Regions from separate parts of the Flectobacillus sp. genome, predicted to be linked through region 2. Evidence: riboswitches for the same ligand, from Rfam matches in the RefSeq annotation. Region 2 holds a riboswitch; each other region holds the start of a gene.

Region 1 (2,273 bases), on a different contig from region 2:
TCCTGCCAACCAATGTTTCATCTTATGTGTCAACTTTTAGGATAATAGTTAAACCTCTATCCGATTTCGTGTTTTAGAATAGTTAAAATTAGAATTTTTTTTGAGATACAATCATGAGCTAAGTTGGTTGATGATTTGATTATGGTCAAAATATCGTTGAAATAGACAGGTGAAAATTTAGCGTTTAATAAAAATTTTTCACTTTTAATTATACAATAAATAGATGTTTTATCTAATTATTATGAATTATTATTTGTTATTATCTAATTTTTAAACAAATAGTAGTGAAGAGTAAAAATGTAAAAGATTGCTCATATACCTTTGTCCTATCCATTTTACACATCAATCGGAAAAGTAGTATCAAAGTGATGCTTTGATTTAAAAAGGAATCGTGTGTGAATCACGAACAGACGTGCTACTGTATTTAACCGCTCTTCGGAGCAAGTCGTGTACAAGATATCCATTGTTCCAGCTGGAATGAGAAGGAGTACAACGATGTTATAAGTCAGGAGACTTGCTGCTTTTCTCAATGACAAGACTCTCACGAATAGGGTGTTGGACGCGCATTGATTTTTCAAACTCATTTACGAATGAGTAATTGAGCGTATTAGTGATTTCGATAAACTAGTAGCTCTATTGATATACATTTCGGGTCAGCTTTTGTTAAACATCAAAATGTGGTGTTTATGATGTTTGCTTTCGAGAAAGCCGAAAGCTGATACCTGAAAACTTTTGAAAAATCTGTTCCACTCGTTGAAGGTTTTGTGTGTTGTGCCTAAATGGTTGAGTATTTCATTTTTAAACATTCAACCAACATGCTTACTCACATCCTTGGCTATCCACGAATCGGTAGCAAAAGAGAACTCAAAAAAGCCTGCGAACAATTCTGGTCAGGCAAAATCAGTAAAGAAGAATTACAGTCTCAGGCGTATCAGTTGAGACTAGAACACTGGAAAATCCAGCAGGAAAATGGTATTGACCTTATTCCAAGCAACGATTTTTCATTGTATGATCATGTATTAGATTTGTCTTTGACCTTAGGGGTAATTCCACAACGCTATCAAGCTTTAGTGGATGGAAAGTCTAGCAAGGAATTAGAAATATACTTTGCCATGGCACGTGGCTATCAAAAGGAGGGTTTTGATGTCGTAGCCTGCGAGATGACCAAATGGTTTGATACCAATTACCACTATATCGTTCCTGAGTTTACTAAAAATCAACAATTCTATAGATTTTCGAATAAACCTGTTCAAGAATTTGAGGAGGCAAAACGCTTGGATATCGTTACAAAACCAGTCTTAATTGGTCCAGTTTCCTATTTGCTTTTAGGTAAAGAAAAGGAAAAAGGATTTAACCGTTTAGACTTGATTCAACGTTTGTTGCCTGTTTATATCGAGTTATTGCAAGAACTCGAAAGTCGTGGTGCACATACTATTCAAATCGATGAACCATATTTGGTCATGGATTTGACAGAAAAAGAGAGGACAGTTTTTCAAGAGGTTTACCAACAAATCAGAAAAGCATTGCCAGCGCTTCAAATTGTTTTGGCAACTTATTTTGAATGTTCTGGCGATAATTTAGCCACTACTTTGAGTTTGCCTGTCGACTGCCTTCATGTTGATTTAGTTCGTTGTCCATCTCAATTAGGAGATATTCTGAATCATGAAGATTTTGTGAATGGAACTACCAAACTTTCATTAGGCTTGGTAGATGGTCGAAATATTTGGAAAAATGATTTTACCAACTCCTTAAGTTTCATTGAAAAAGCCCTTTCAAAGCTTGGCGAAGACCGTGTTTGGATTGCGCCATCATGTTCATTGTTACATACGCCTTATGATTTGGATTTGGAAAAAGACGAAAGTGTATTAACTCCGACGATTAAAAACTGGATGGCTTTTGCTAAACAAAAATTGAAAGAAGTTCGTACATTAGCAGATTTGACAAAACCCCAATTATTTAGCAGTTTGGCTTCTGTTTTGACAGAAAACCAACAAGCTATTGAAAGTAGAAAGTCTTCAACATTGATTCACCGACCAACGGTTAAAGCCCAAATTCAAGGTATTAAAAATGCCGATTTTGAGCGCGAAGCACCATTTACACTTCGCCAGTCGATTCAGAAAGAATTGTTACAATTGCCATTGTTGCCTACCACAACGATTGGTTCTTTTCCACAAACAACAGAGGTGCGTCAGTTGAGAGCTAATTATAAAAAAGGTCTGATTTCTGACGAAGTTTATACACAACAAGTAGAAACGGAAATCAAAAAGGCCATT
Region 2 (2,273 bases):
AAAAACGATAATCACGGAGGTCGTCTATCATGATTTCGTAGGATGGAAAATACGTAACATTTTCATAATCAGTACTGAGATAATGGCACGCAGTTCGAAGAATTGATTTAGATAATTGATTTTCGGCCAGTCCTTCTTTGGTATGTCGCACTGGCGAAACGGTAATAATGATTCTTAAAGAAGGGTTCAACTCACTAATGGCTTTGTGTATCTCGGCGAATTTTTTACAAATATCCTTCACACTCAATAAGTCCTTTTCGAATAAACTTGCAGGCATTTTATGACAATTGGCTACATAGCTTGGCGTAGCTTTGAGCTGATGTACAAATGCAGTTCCGAAAGTCAAAACCAAGAAATCATATTGCTGAATCTGAATTTTTGCTAGGTTATGATTCAATAATTCCTTTAAAGACGCTTGTTGAGTTGCAAAAAACTGTGAGTGAAAATCATAGTGAAACCATGTTTGCTGGTGTTGCACAAACAGCCGCTCGTCGACGTTTTGATAGCCAGGATTCAAAAGTTTGAAAATAGACATGGGGTTAAACAAAGTCCCAAAAGGGTTCACATCTGTGGCAATTTTGTTTTCCTCAAGCTTTTGTCCAATAACTTGTGCAAAGCATGAACCGACTGTCAATATCTTGGATTGAAGTTGTATTTGAAAGGGCGATTTTTCTATATTTATTGGCGTTCTGAATTCCATAGGGCAATTTTGACAAAATATTTTGTAAAGGTAAAGTTAAGCAATTTAGGCTTTGATAGTTTTTAAAACCTGTTTAACGAATACCCAGATAGTCATAAAATAGGATTCTAAAATTGAAAAGAATTCAGAATTCTCTAATTCCCTCAATCACAATTTACTACCTTTGTGGTAGATATAGGTGCTTTATGCTTCAAATCTTGGAAGTGTCAAAGCTTAATAGGGAATTAGGTGAAAAGCCTAAACTGTCCCCGCAACTGTAAGTTTCGTTTTGTGTCGAATTCAATCTTCATGGCCACTGCCCTTGCGGCGGGAAGGCTCGAAGTCGATGAAACAAGTCAGGAGACCTGCCTTTTATCTATTCTTGGTACAATTTACGGTGGATGAATTGTTGCTGAGCGTTCGCTTTTCTGTTCATTTTCTATTCTTTTATATCCAATCATCAAACCTATTTTTTAGGTTTAGGAATTGATATTTAGCTAGAAAACAATTATCAAATCAATGTTTAAATCTTTATTTTTCTGTTCTGGATTACTTTGTATGGCAAGCCTGAGTATGGCTCAAAACAAGGTAACAAACCTTAACGAAGTTGTAGTTACGGCCAATAAAGTACCTCAAAAACAATTACAGACAGGAAAAGTTTTAACCGTTATTTCCAAAGAAATTTTGGAGCGGAATGTAGGCAAATCACTTGGAGAGCTCCTCAATCAGCAAGTAGGTATGCAGGTAGTAGGCTCTCAACTAACACTTGGGGCAAACCAAGAAGTTAGTATACGAGGCTTAAGTAATGGCTATGCTTTGTTGTTGATGGATGGCATTCCATTAAATGACCCTTCTACGATTGGTAATTATTTTGACTTAAACGTTATTTCAATCGACCAAATCGAAAGAATTGAGATTTTGAAAGGCGGACAATCCACCCTTTACGGCTCGGATGCTGTAGGAGGCGTTATTAATATTATTCGTAAAAAAGCTGATAATAAGCCGTTTAGCGCACAAGCTAACCTTTCGGGAGGCAGTTATGGTACATGGAAGGGTGCACTGAATTTAAGTGGTACATTGAGTAAAAATTCGAGTTATGCTGTGGCATATACCAAGTTGTACTCAAAAGGAATTTCGCAAGCAGCCAATAAAAAAGATGATAATCTGAACGAAAAAGATGCCTTTAATCAAGATGCGTTTCGTGCTCAGTTTCAGCAAAAATTTGGAGAAAACCTTACAACCAAAGTTTTTGTAACAAACGAAACTTATCGTGCCGACATTGATAATGGGGCGTTTAGCGACGACAAAGATTTTGTAGCAAATAGCCGAAGCACACAGATAGGAGTAGGTGCGGAGTATTTTGTAGGAGGAGGCAAATTAGTGGCCAATTACCATTACAACGACCTCAAACGTAGCTATATCAACGATTCTAACTATGTGGCTCCTGATGCCTATGATAAGTATTCGGCGAGTAATTATGGTGCCAAAACCAACTATGCCGAATTATATGGTAGTTGGAGTTTGGGTAAAAATATAACTTGGTTGGTCGGTGCAGAATATCGCACTCAGAAAATGAACCAAACGTATTTGTCTA
Region 3 (2,273 bases), on a different contig from region 2:
CCAATTTCGCCAGTTTTGCCTACCTCTGGCTTCAATGCTTCGTTACCGTAAGGAGAAAATAACTGGTATAATGAAGGTGCTTTGTAGCTAGAAGAATAAGTAGCTAATACTTTTAATCTATCGCCAATCCAATAAAACGGATTTAGGTTATACGTAAAATTATTACCATAAATAGAGTGATTGTTGTAGCGTCCACCAAGCTCTAAACCAAAGCCATTAAAGTCTTGTAAATTCAAAGAAGTGTAGCCGCTAAACAAACTGGTATTGGCAGTAGACGCTTTTATCGCTGGGCTCTCATAAGGGCCGTAGCTACTGATAGACAAATAGGTTTGGTCAGTATTTTGCCAACGATTTTCAACTCCTAATACCCATTTGATTTTATCAGAAAATGTATGAGCATAATAAGCCTCCGCAAATCTTGCTACACCACGATAATAGCCATAAGAATAGTTAGCAAAAGCGCCAGCCTCTACATGTGCCGAATCGTCGACATAGACCCTTTGACCGTTAGTTTGCTGAAAATTGACAGTTAGTTTGCCATTTTTCAATTGATATGCCCCACCAACAGACCAAAGCAAGTTTTTATTTTCAAAAGTATAGTCTTTTTCATCTTTGAAAGCCCCTGCATCCAAGTCTGTCTTGTAATAATTACTCATCAAATCAGCTCTTAAGGTTAAGTTTTCACCCACTTGTTGACCCAATTTTACCTGAAAATTATTTTGCTTGAATCCGTCATTGTCAAAAGCAGTTTTGGCAGTCTCAGGCTGTTTAGCCGCAGAAATACCGTTTGATTTTGTGCCATTCCATGACAAACCATAGGTCGTTTTTTTGTACTGACCACCTGCATTTACACTTGCGCGGTAGGTATCATAGCTACCACCAGCCAAACTTCCGCTGAGACCTAATTTTTTACCACTATTTTTTAAAGTAATGATATTAATGACGCCTGCAACAGCATCAGAACCATATAAACTTGACTGACCACCTTTCAAAATCTCGATACGCTCGATTTGGTCGATTGCAATCAAGTTGATGTCAAACGACGTAGACGCACCAGAGGGGTCATATACAGGCAAACCATCGACCAAAATCAAGGTATAGCCAGCGCCAGCGCCACGCAAATACAAATCTTGGTTTGTGCCAAGTGTATTTTGAGAACCAATAACCGTAAGTCCAACTTGCTGGTTTAGCAACTCGCCTACAGTTTTACCTTTACTACGTTGAATCGTAGCCGCATCAATTACTGTTACTACTTTTCCTGACTGCGACTGCTTTTGAGGATATTTGTTGGTACTAACAATCACCTCATCAAGCACCTGAGTCTTTTCTGAATTTTGGGCAATACTTTCTACACTTGCACATAAGGCAAGCAATACCACTGATGGAAATAACTTTGAAGAATAAAACATTTAGAATTTGAACTTCCATTTTTTTATTCACCCATTTCAAAACATTCATTCCAATACCGCAAAATGCAGCACAGAGAACTGTTCAAAAATGTTGATAATGGTCAATAAAAAAAGCGAAAATACTTTGCGAACGCTCGATTTTTGCTCATCCTCCGTAAGCGCCTATCAAGAATAATCTATGGCAGGTCTCCTGACTTCACTCGTCAAACTCGAACCTTCCCGAAATAAATTCAGTGGTTATGAGGATTGAGTTGACACGATTGAGTGTTACAGTTGCGGGGACAGTTCAGGTATCACACCTGATTCCCTATTAAGCTTTGAGGTTTTTGCTGGGAAAAACTAAAGCACCATAAACTGTTGGCAAAGTTATGGAAAAAATTAGGACAAAAAAAATAGCGTATCAACTAAATCGATACGCTATTCCGAACTACACCAAATATTATTATGATAACCACAATGGTGGCTCTCGAAAGTCTTGTTTCATTTAAAAGCACTTTGATGTTACAAATTTGAGTATTTATTATTAATAATAAAATAAGTAAAATTACTTAATTGTTAGCAAGATTTATAGATTTAAAATAAGTGCATCTTTAATTTACTCAAAAAAATCGAGAATGTAACAAACTTTTATTTTTTGGTCCTTCATGCAAATGGGTATAATCATTTCAAACAAATCTGTTAACTTCAAAGCCAATCTCAATATTTTACCTTAATTCTATAGTCAACCATTTTTTACTCCCTGAAATTTTAAAAAAATGACCCATTTTCTAAAAAACTCAAAAATCTTAACACTCTTATTTGGTAGTTTGGCATTTGGCACACAAGCCCAAACTGTTGAAAAAGTAAACGACCCCGTAGAATGGA

The links. A riboswitch is a leader RNA that binds a small molecule or an ion and turns the genes downstream of it on or off. The one in region 2 is predicted to bind cobalamin.
Region 1: it holds a riboswitch for cobalamin, as region 2 does, so the genes downstream of both, metE (5-methyltetrahydropteroyltriglutamate--homocysteine S-methyltransferase) here and ACOVQ4_RS13665 (TonB-dependent receptor plug domain-containing protein) in region 2, are expected to answer to the same signal.
Region 3: it holds a riboswitch for cobalamin, as region 2 does, so the genes downstream of both, ACOVQ4_RS14655 (TonB-dependent receptor plug domain-containing protein) here and ACOVQ4_RS13665 (TonB-dependent receptor plug domain-containing protein) in region 2, are expected to answer to the same signal.

The regions. Positions count from the first base shown of each region.
Region 1 is NZ_JBMLSD010000299.1:1,001-3,273, reverse strand. It holds gene ACOVQ4_RS13475 (efflux RND transporter periplasmic adaptor subunit) at 1-21, opposite strand, end outside; cobalamin riboswitch at 339-536, shown strand; gene metE (5-methyltetrahydropteroyltriglutamate--homocysteine S-methyltransferase) at 816-2,273, shown strand, end outside.
Region 2 is NZ_JBMLSD010000302.1:34,208-36,480, reverse strand. It holds gene ACOVQ4_RS13670 (GSCFA domain-containing protein) at 1-700, opposite strand, end outside; cobalamin riboswitch at 861-1,066, shown strand; gene ACOVQ4_RS13665 (TonB-dependent receptor plug domain-containing protein) at 1,199-2,273, shown strand, end outside.
Region 3 is NZ_JBMLSD010000323.1:2,275-4,547, reverse strand. It holds gene ACOVQ4_RS14655 (TonB-dependent receptor plug domain-containing protein) at 1-1,409, opposite strand, end outside; cobalamin riboswitch at 1,573-1,776, opposite strand; gene ACOVQ4_RS14650 (GH92 family glycosyl hydrolase) at 2,165-2,273, shown strand, end outside.